2 regions of the Leeuwenhoekiella sp. ZYFB001 genome follow, and region 1 is predicted to be linked to the other one. Evidence: riboswitches for the same ligand, from Rfam matches in the RefSeq annotation. Region 1 holds a riboswitch; the other holds the start of a gene.

Region 1 (4,426 bases):
TTGCATAGTGAGGGAGCGCACGCGCTAGAGCTTTCACTTAAAGGACCTAGTACGATGGAGTGGGTACCTGAGTTGATCGAGAAAGATCCGCAAGAGGATATACCCTATTATCCGTATATGAACGGACAGTTTGTATTTAAAAATGCCGTGGTGCGTTTTGCAGAAGTGATCAACGAAGGTTTGCAACAAAACAAACTCACAGCAGAAGATATTGATATGTTGATTCCGCATCAGGCTAATTTGCGTATTTCGCAGTTTGTGCAAAAACAATTTAAGCTGAAGGACAATCAGGTATTTAACAATATTCAGAAATATGGAAATACCACTGCGGCGTCTATACCTATTGCGTTAACCGAAGCTTGGGAGGAAGGGAAAATCAAAGAAGGCGATACGGTAGTCTTGGCTGCCTTTGGTAGCGGATTTACCTGGGCAAGCGCTATAATAAAATGGTAATGAACTAACGATCATTTTAAATATGTTAAACAAAAAGGAACCAATGTGGTTCCTTTTTTATGCTTTATAATTCGTTTTATCGTGTAAAAATATGATGCTGTGTTGCGGTAAAATAATCCCTGAAAATCTGATTGAGCGGATGCTCCACTTGTGCCGCTTTAATTCCCAAAAGCGGGTGCAATTCCATCAGGATTTTAGATAGCCGTTTAACCGAAGCTGCTGCTGCCGTATGTAATGCTTCGATTTGATCATCTGCAAACGAAGCATTGTCAGCCGTTGCCGCTTCGACTTCATTTGCATATTTATAAAGTAAATCTTCGGCTTCGGTAGTGTTTTTATGCGGATCTTCTAGTGTTTTTTCGTCTAGAAGTTTTGAGGCTTCCGCCAGGTGATGTTGCACCATGCCAATATAATTTACCCAAAGTGTTAGATCTGCAAAAACCCTGAAGTTGATCTTAAAAATATCTTGAGGCAGATAAAACCGATTGTAGATAAAACTATAATCTTGATGCACCAGATAATCCGTAACCGCAAAAGATTGTGTAGCCGTCGCTTGTAAACCCATCGTGTGCCAATCGTCTATAATGCGCACCGCTTCGCACGGAATAACAAAAGATCTAAAAATGGGAGCGCCATCGTCATCTTTTAATTCTCTTCCGTCTTCAATGATCTTTGCATTTAAAGTGAAGTGCGTAAGGTAAGGTGCTCCGGTAGCATATTTCCAAGTTCCGTTGAGGAGGTAAGCATCTCCTTTTTTTTCGGCGAAGCCAAAGAGTCCGCCACTTCCTCCCAGAATGGTAACTTCATTAGGATTGAAGAGTTCTCCGGCTGTTTCCGGTTGTAAATTCCCGATGAAATAATTAGCACCGCTACACAGCGTGACCGTCCAACCTAAGCTTCCGTCAATGCTGGCGAGCTGTTGAAGTGTACGTAAACCTTCGGTAAGATCTAATTCTAGTCCGCCGTGTGTTTTTGGCACCCAAATATTCCAAAGTTTTGCCGCTGCGATAGCTTTTAGCGTTTCCGCATCAAAAACTTTTTGATGACCGTTACAGGTTTTAAGATTGTGCCAATGCTGCATGCGAATGATTTTGTTTGATGAGTTTACGCCATTTTAAATAGCCCGAAGTACCAACGATGAAGAGAAAGACTGTGAGACCTGCGTAGATGTACAATTCTTTATAGATCAATAATGGGATTGAAATGATATTGCTGATGTTGAGGTACACCCAATTCTCGATCTTACGTTTGGCCATCAACCACATTCCTGCCCAGGCAAAGGCGCTCACAACGGCATCCAGATACGGCACATCAGAATCTGTATGTTGTGTGAGCCAGTAGCTCATCAACACAAAACAGCCCAAGACAATACCGCCGGCTTTTAGGTGTTCATCACGTTTAGAATAGGCGATTGGCGCTTCTTGCTTTTCTTTGCCAAATTTCCAATACAGATATCCATAAATACTCATCACCAGATAGTAGAGGTGCAGTAAAATATCTGCATACAGCTTGGAGTGATAGAGTACCCAAATACCGATGAGAATACCTATGATTCCAAAAATATAGTTGTTGACGTTGTTTTTGCGAGCGAGCAAGACCTGAGTAACGCCAAAGGCGGTCCCAATCCATTGCAACCATACAAAATCCATAAAAAACTCCTCCATTGTGATCAGTTAAAAATGTATTGAATGAGGAGATGAGCCCTAAGGGCAGAAGCACACGAGTGGTGTCGTTTAAAATCCCTACGCCGGTACTAACCGGATCAGGTGCGAGGTAAAGCCTCTGGGTATCATCTCAGCCTGCATCATTAGAGCAAGCACCCCATTTTGTGGTGTAAAGGTACGTGTCTACAATTTAAAAACGCGCTAAATATTTAAGGATTTAGCGCGTTTTTTAATGAGTATGTTTTGGTTTTATTTTTTCTTGTGTTTAAACACGGGTAGGATCTTTGTGGCTACTTCTCCAAACCCTATGCGGGCTGCACCGGCTTTCTCACAGTGTCCACGCACGATTACGGTATCATTATCTTCAATATATTTTCGGTCGCCACCTTCGGAAAGTTTTACTGGTTTTGAACCTTTCCAGCTGAGTTCAAGCATTGAGCCGTAAGAATCAGGAGTAGGTCCAGAAATGGTACCACTGCCCATCATATCTCCACTATTTACGGGACAACCATTGATGGTGTGATGCGCCAATTGCTGACTCATATTCCAATAAAGATATTTGAAATTAGATTTACTCACGATGGTTTCCGCTTTGTCTTCGGGCTTGATACTCACCTGAAGATTGATATCAAAAGTCTTTTTTCCTGAATAATTCAGATAAGGAAGCAGTTCTTCTTCGGGCTTCGGACTTGTAGTTCTAAAGGGTTCTAAGGCGTCAAGAGTTACGATCCAAGGAGAAACAGACGAAGCAAAGTTTTTTCCTAAAAAGGGTCCAAGAGGCACATATTCCCAACGCTGAATGTCGCGCGCACTCCAGTCATTAAACAATACCATCCCAAAGATGTATTCTTCAGCCTGATCTGCAGGAATGGGTTGACCTAACTCATTAGCATCAGTAGTGATAAATGCCATCTCCAATTCAAAATCCAACTGGCGCGACGGACCAAATATAGGTTTAGTCGCTCCGTTAGGGAGCTTTTGCCCTTGCGGTCTGTGCACCGGTATTCCTGAAGGAATGATCGAGCTGCTTCTTCCGTGATAGGCAACCGGCATATGCATCCAGTTAGGCATTAACGCATTTTCGCCACCGCGAAAGATTTTACCCACATTGGTAGCGTGTTCTTTACTGCTGTAAAAATCAGTATAATCTCCAATCTGAACAGGAAGTTGCATCTCTACTTCATTCAATTCAAAAATTACGATATCCCGGTGTTCTTCATTATCGCGTAAATCAGCATTGCTTTCCTCAAAAATATGAGAAATCCGATTGCGCACGGCACGCCAGGTTTTGCGCCCGTCAGCAATAAAATCGTTCAAGGTATCTTGTAGGAAGATATCATCGGTAAGCGGGATTCCTTCAAAGTAGCCCAGTTGATGCAGCGCACCCAAGTCAATTGCATAATCTCCAATTCGGGTACCAATGGTAATGATATCATCACGGGTAAGAAATACGCCAAATGGAATATTTTGAATAGGAAAATCAGTATGCGTAGGGGTCTCTAACCAGGTTTTACGTTTAGGGTCGTTTGCTTTGGAAGGCATAAATTCTTGATAAAATGTTAGTAAATGCTCATTTCAAATATAGAATTAAAATAGTACCAACCAATTCTAATGACTACTTTTGCACCTAATTTAACAAACTTTATAAAGCATGCAACGGGATACTGAAATCTTTGATCTTATTCAGGAAGAAAAACAACGTCAACTTAATGGTTTAGAGTTAATTGCATCAGAGAACTTCGTCAGCGAACAAGTGATGGAAGCGGCGGGCTCTGTGCTTACTAATAAATACGCCGAAGGGTATCCCGGAAAGCGCTACTATGGAGGTTGTGAAGTAGTAGATGTAGTAGAACAAATTGCTATTGACCGGGCTAAGGAACTCTTTGGGGCAGACTATGCAAACGTACAACCACACTCAGGATCACAAGCAAATACAGCAGTATTTCACGCTTGTATGAAGCCTGGCGAAACCTTTTTAGGTTTTGATCTAGCACACGGAGGTCACTTGACCCACGGTTCGCCGGTAAACTTTTCTGGTCGCTTATATAATCCTGTGTTTTATGGGGTAGACCAAGAAACCGGCTTATTAAACTACGATAAGATCGAAGAACTTGCAGTAAAGGAGCAGCCTAAGATGATCATCGCGGGAGCTTCTGCGTATAGCCGTGAGATCGATTATAAGCGTTTTCGTGAGATCGCAGATAAAGTAGGAGCGATCTTGTTATGTGATATGGCGCATCCTGCAGGTCTTATTGCCAAGGGAATTATTGGTGACCCTGTACCACATTGTCATATTGTTACCACCACTA
Region 2 (4,426 bases), 1.6 Mb from region 1:
ATGCTCAAAATCTAGTTGTAGCTCAGCAGCAAACACCGGTATCTTACGATCAGCAATTTGACCAAAATTTAAAAGTTGTGAAGCCCAGTTTATGGAGTCCTGAAAATCCATACCTCTACAAAGCCGTAACGCAGCTGTATGCTGGTGACGAACTTAAGGATGAAGTTGCTACAAAATTTGGTATTCGATCCATCAATTATTCCGCAGAAAACGGTTTTCAGCTCAATGGCGAAACCCGTAAATTTAAGGGTGTTTGCTTGCATCACGATTTAGGACCTTTAGGCACTGCCGTCAACAAAGCAGCGTTGCGCAGGCAAATGCAAATTTTAAAAGATCTGGGGTGTAACGCCATTCGCAGTGCGCATAATATGCCTTCATTTGAGCAACTGGAATTAGCAGATGAAATGGGTTTTTTATTTCTGGCGGAAAGCTTTGACGAATGGAAAAAACCTAAAGTAAAAAATGGCTACAATCGGTTTTTTGATGACTACGCCGAAAAAGATGTAGTAAATCTTGTGCGCGCTACGCGCAATCATCCTTCTATTGTTATGTGGAGCGCCGGTAACGAGGTGCCCGATCAGTACGGAAGCGCCGGGGTAAAACGCGCCTTATGGTTGCAAAATATTTTTCACCGGGAAGATCCTACACGCCCCGTTACCGTGGGTATGGATCAAGTAAAAGCCACAATGGAGTCTGGTTTTGGCGCCATTCTGGATATTCCCGGCTTAAACTACCGCGTCCATCTGTATGAAGAAGCTTATGAAAAGTTTCCGCAGGGCTTTATTTTGGGTTCAGAAACTGCTTCAACGGTGAGTTCGCGAGGCATTTACAAATTCCCTGTTGAAAAAGCGAGTATGAAAGAATATCCTGATTTTCAAAGTTCGTCGTACGATCTCGAATATTGCAGTTGGTCAAATCTTCCGGAGACAGATTTTATTATGCAAGATGATAAACCTTGGGTGATTGGGGAGTTTGTTTGGACCGGTTTTGACTATCTTGGTGAACCCACGCCTTATGACACCAGCTGGCCTTCTCGAAGTTCGTATTTTGGGATGATCGACCTTGCAGGAATACCAAAAGACAGGTATTATCTCTACCGCAGCCGTTGGAATACAGAAGATGAAACGCTTCATATGTTACCCCATTGGAATTGGGAAGGTCGCGAGGGCAAAAAAACTCCGGTTTTTGTATACACCAGTTATGACCGCGCCGAGCTTTTTGTAAACGGAAAAAGCCAAGGAATTCGTATCAAAAATGATTCTACACCGCAAACACGGTATCGCCTGATGTGGAATGATGTTATCTATGAACCCGGTACACTAAAAGTGGTCGCGCTTGATAAAAATGGAAAGCAAGCTGCTGAAAAAACCATTAAAACTGCGGGAAAACCTCATCAAATTATTTTGGAAGCAGACCGAAAAACCATCACTGCAAACGGAAAAGACCTTAGCTTTGTTACGGTTTCTGTGGTTGACAAAAACGGCAACCCCTGCCCCACTGCAACAAACGCATTGAAGTTTAAAGTTACCGGTAAAGGTAATTTTAAAGCGGTTTGTAACGGTGATCCTACTTCTTTAGCATCGTTTTATGAGCCTCAGATGAAACTTTTTAGCGGCAAACTCGTGGTTCTTGTAGAAAGCACTAAAAACCCCGGAAACCTTAATCTTGAAGTGTCAGGCAAACAGCTTAAAAAGGCAACTATCTCGATAACCACGCTTTGATGATTTTGCATAGTAAAGCTTCGTTTTGAATTTCGTAACTTTATAAAAAAGAAAAAGATGATGCACGCTACCGCTCGATTTGACCTCGCTATTCAAAAATTATACAAAGCATTTCATAATGACACCCTCAATCCTGAATGTTGTAAAAGTTGTGCTGTAGGAAATATTCTAGATAATACAGACAGCTGGAAACACCTTACGGAAGGCCACGGAAGCAATAAACTTACCTATGTGGGTAAAGTGCATCAATCTTTAGGTAGAACATTCGCGGGCTACTCACCTCTAGAATTACTTCAGATCGAAGCAGCATTTTTAGAAGGTTGCGGGTATTCGCTTCCGCTTTCTAGACGTTCAGAAGTTACTGTTGATCGCACTTCAAAAGAAGTGATGTTCAATGGAATGTGCCAAGCAGTAGCATTGCTCTGCAAACTGGACCAGATTCCAAATGCTATGGATTATTCTAAACTCTTTGAGTTTGAAAATAACCAACCGGTAAATGATTTTTTGGCTTTGCCATAACTTAATTATCCACGCTTATTTTACTGCATTCCGTGCAGAACATTTATCTTTGATTTGGCTTTAGGGGTATTCTAGCAACTAGAATTGAGACAGTCCCTTTGAACCTGTTTGGTTGAGACCAGCGTAGGGAAAAGTATCTACATTGCACTTCTACTCTAGAAGTAACTCTATAGCCATTGAACTTTTAAAATCAATCTATGAAAGAGTTACTTTTTAAGCATATTACCAGTGTTCGCGAGCAAGCTCCGTTGGTACAAAATATCACCAATTATGTTGTGATGAATAATACCGCAAACGCCTTACTTGCGGTAGGCGCTTCCCCTATAATGGCCCACGCTCATCCCGAAATGCAAAGTATGCAAGCCATCTGCCAGGCTTTGGTGATTAATATTGGTACCCTTGATGAATACTGGGTAGAATCTATGATATTGGCGGTTGCAGCCGCAAATCAAAATAACAAACCCTGGATTTTAGATCCGGTGGGTGCTGGCGCTACTGCGTATCGTGATGAAGTACTTAGCGAATTACTGGCGCTAAAACCTACAGCGATCAGAGGCAATGCGTCAGAAATTTTGGCTTTGGCAAAACATAATACCACAGCCACAAAAGGAGTTGATAGTACTTCTTCTAGCCTGGAAGCCATTGAAGCTGCGCAATTTTTAAATAAAGAATACGGCGCTTTAGTCGTAATATCAGGTGCTGTTGATATTGTAGTTTCTGAAGAAAGTGTTGATCAACTTAAAAACGGAGATGCGCTGATGACTAAAATCACCGGAATGGGATGTTCTGCGACGGCGATTCTTGCTGCATTTATTGCTGTAATTCCTAATAAAAAAGAAGCCGCTCTTGCTGCTACTTCTTTAATGGCAGTCGCCGGGGAACTTGCCGCCAAGTCTTCTCAAGGCCCGGGAAGTTTACAAACGCATCTTCTTGATAAATTGCATTCGATCACCAAAGAGGAGTATATAAACACCGTCAAAATTCTAGATTAAGTATGGCAAGTGCATTTCCATACCGTCTTTATTTAGTGATTTCTGAAGAAGCATGCCAGGGCAGAAATTTTCTCGAAGTTGCAGAAGCCGCAGTTCAAGGTGGTGTTGATCTTATTCAGCTACGCGAAAAAAAAGATACTACCGAAGCCTTCTTAAATAAAGCGCTGCAGTTGAAAGAAGTGTTGCAGCCGTATAACGTGCCGCTGATTATCAACGATAATCTTGAGGTGGCTCAAAAAAGCGCTGCAGCAGGGATTCACGTGGGGAACTCAGATATTGCTCCAACTAAAATAAAAGTAGCTTGGGAATCTTGCGGGATTCTAGGCTATTCTATTGAATATCTTGAACAGCTATATAACGAGCAAACCTATACTTCAGATTATTTAGGAATAAGTCCTGTATTTGACACTGCTACCAAAACAGATACCGTTACAACCTGGGGTTTAGATGGCATTGAAAAAATTAGAGCGAGCACTCAAAAACCGCTTGTAGCCATTGGTCATATGAAGGCTTCCAATGTCAAAAAAGTAATTGAAGCCGGAGCAGATTGTATTGCGGTAGTTTCAGCGATTTGCGCTGCCAAAAATCCCAAAAGCGCTGCAAAAGAATTACGCTTGGAGATTGAAAAAGGACTGAAATCACGCACAGTAAAACCATATTAATTATGAAGTACTATAAATATCCTACGGTTTTAAGCATTGCCGGATTTGACGGAAGCGGAGGTGCCGGCATTCAGGCTGATCTTAAAACCATTTCGGCATTAGGCTGCTACGCCACCACAGTGCTTACCGCACTTCCGGTACAGAATACTACGGGGGTTCAGTCCATTTTTAGTATTCCTACTTCTGTTGTAAAAGAGCAACTGGATTCTATATTTGAAGATATTCCGCCTTGCGCTGTAAAAATAGGCATGGTTCACATGCCAGAATTGGTAGAAGTTATTGCTGCTAAACTCAATGAATATCCGGATATTCCGGTTGTTTTTGATCCGGTGATGGTCGCGACCAGTGGTCACAAACTTATTGAGAATGCGACCATAAAAAGTATTGTAACATCACTTTTCCCTCGTGCCAATGTGATCACACCCAATATGGACGAAGCTGCTATCCTCGCTGATATGCCTGTTAAAAGCCTTGGTGATATGCGGCTCGCCGGAACTAAAATCCTTAAACTGGGCTGCAAATCGGTGCTTCT

Evidence for each region. A riboswitch is a leader RNA that binds a small molecule or an ion and turns the genes downstream of it on or off. The one in region 1 is predicted to bind thiamine pyrophosphate.
Region 2: linked by a shared signal. The riboswitch ahead of thiM (hydroxyethylthiazole kinase) and the one ahead of pnuC (nicotinamide riboside transporter PnuC) in region 1 are both predicted to bind thiamine pyrophosphate.

The regions. Positions count from the first base shown of each region.
Region 1 covers NZ_CP050460.1:2,075,160-2,079,585, reverse strand. Annotated here, with positions in the region: gene HCN54_RS09080 (3-oxoacyl-ACP synthase III family protein) at 1-453, shown strand, start outside; gene HCN54_RS09075 (acyl-CoA dehydrogenase) at 530-1,534, opposite strand; gene pnuC (nicotinamide riboside transporter PnuC) at 1,512-2,117, opposite strand; TPP riboswitch at 2,176-2,287, opposite strand; gene fahA (fumarylacetoacetase) at 2,367-3,659, opposite strand; gene glyA (serine hydroxymethyltransferase) at 3,769-4,426, shown strand, end outside.
Region 2 covers NZ_CP050460.1:465,595-470,020, reverse strand. Annotated here, with positions in the region: gene HCN54_RS02030 (DUF4982 domain-containing protein) at 1-1,721, shown strand, start outside; gene HCN54_RS02025 (Na(+)-translocating NADH-quinone reductase subunit F) at 1,782-2,240, shown strand; TPP riboswitch at 2,293-2,387, shown strand; gene thiM (hydroxyethylthiazole kinase) at 2,438-3,232, shown strand; gene thiE (thiamine phosphate synthase) at 3,235-3,894, shown strand; gene thiD (bifunctional hydroxymethylpyrimidine kinase/phosphomethylpyrimidine kinase) at 3,897-4,426, shown strand, end outside.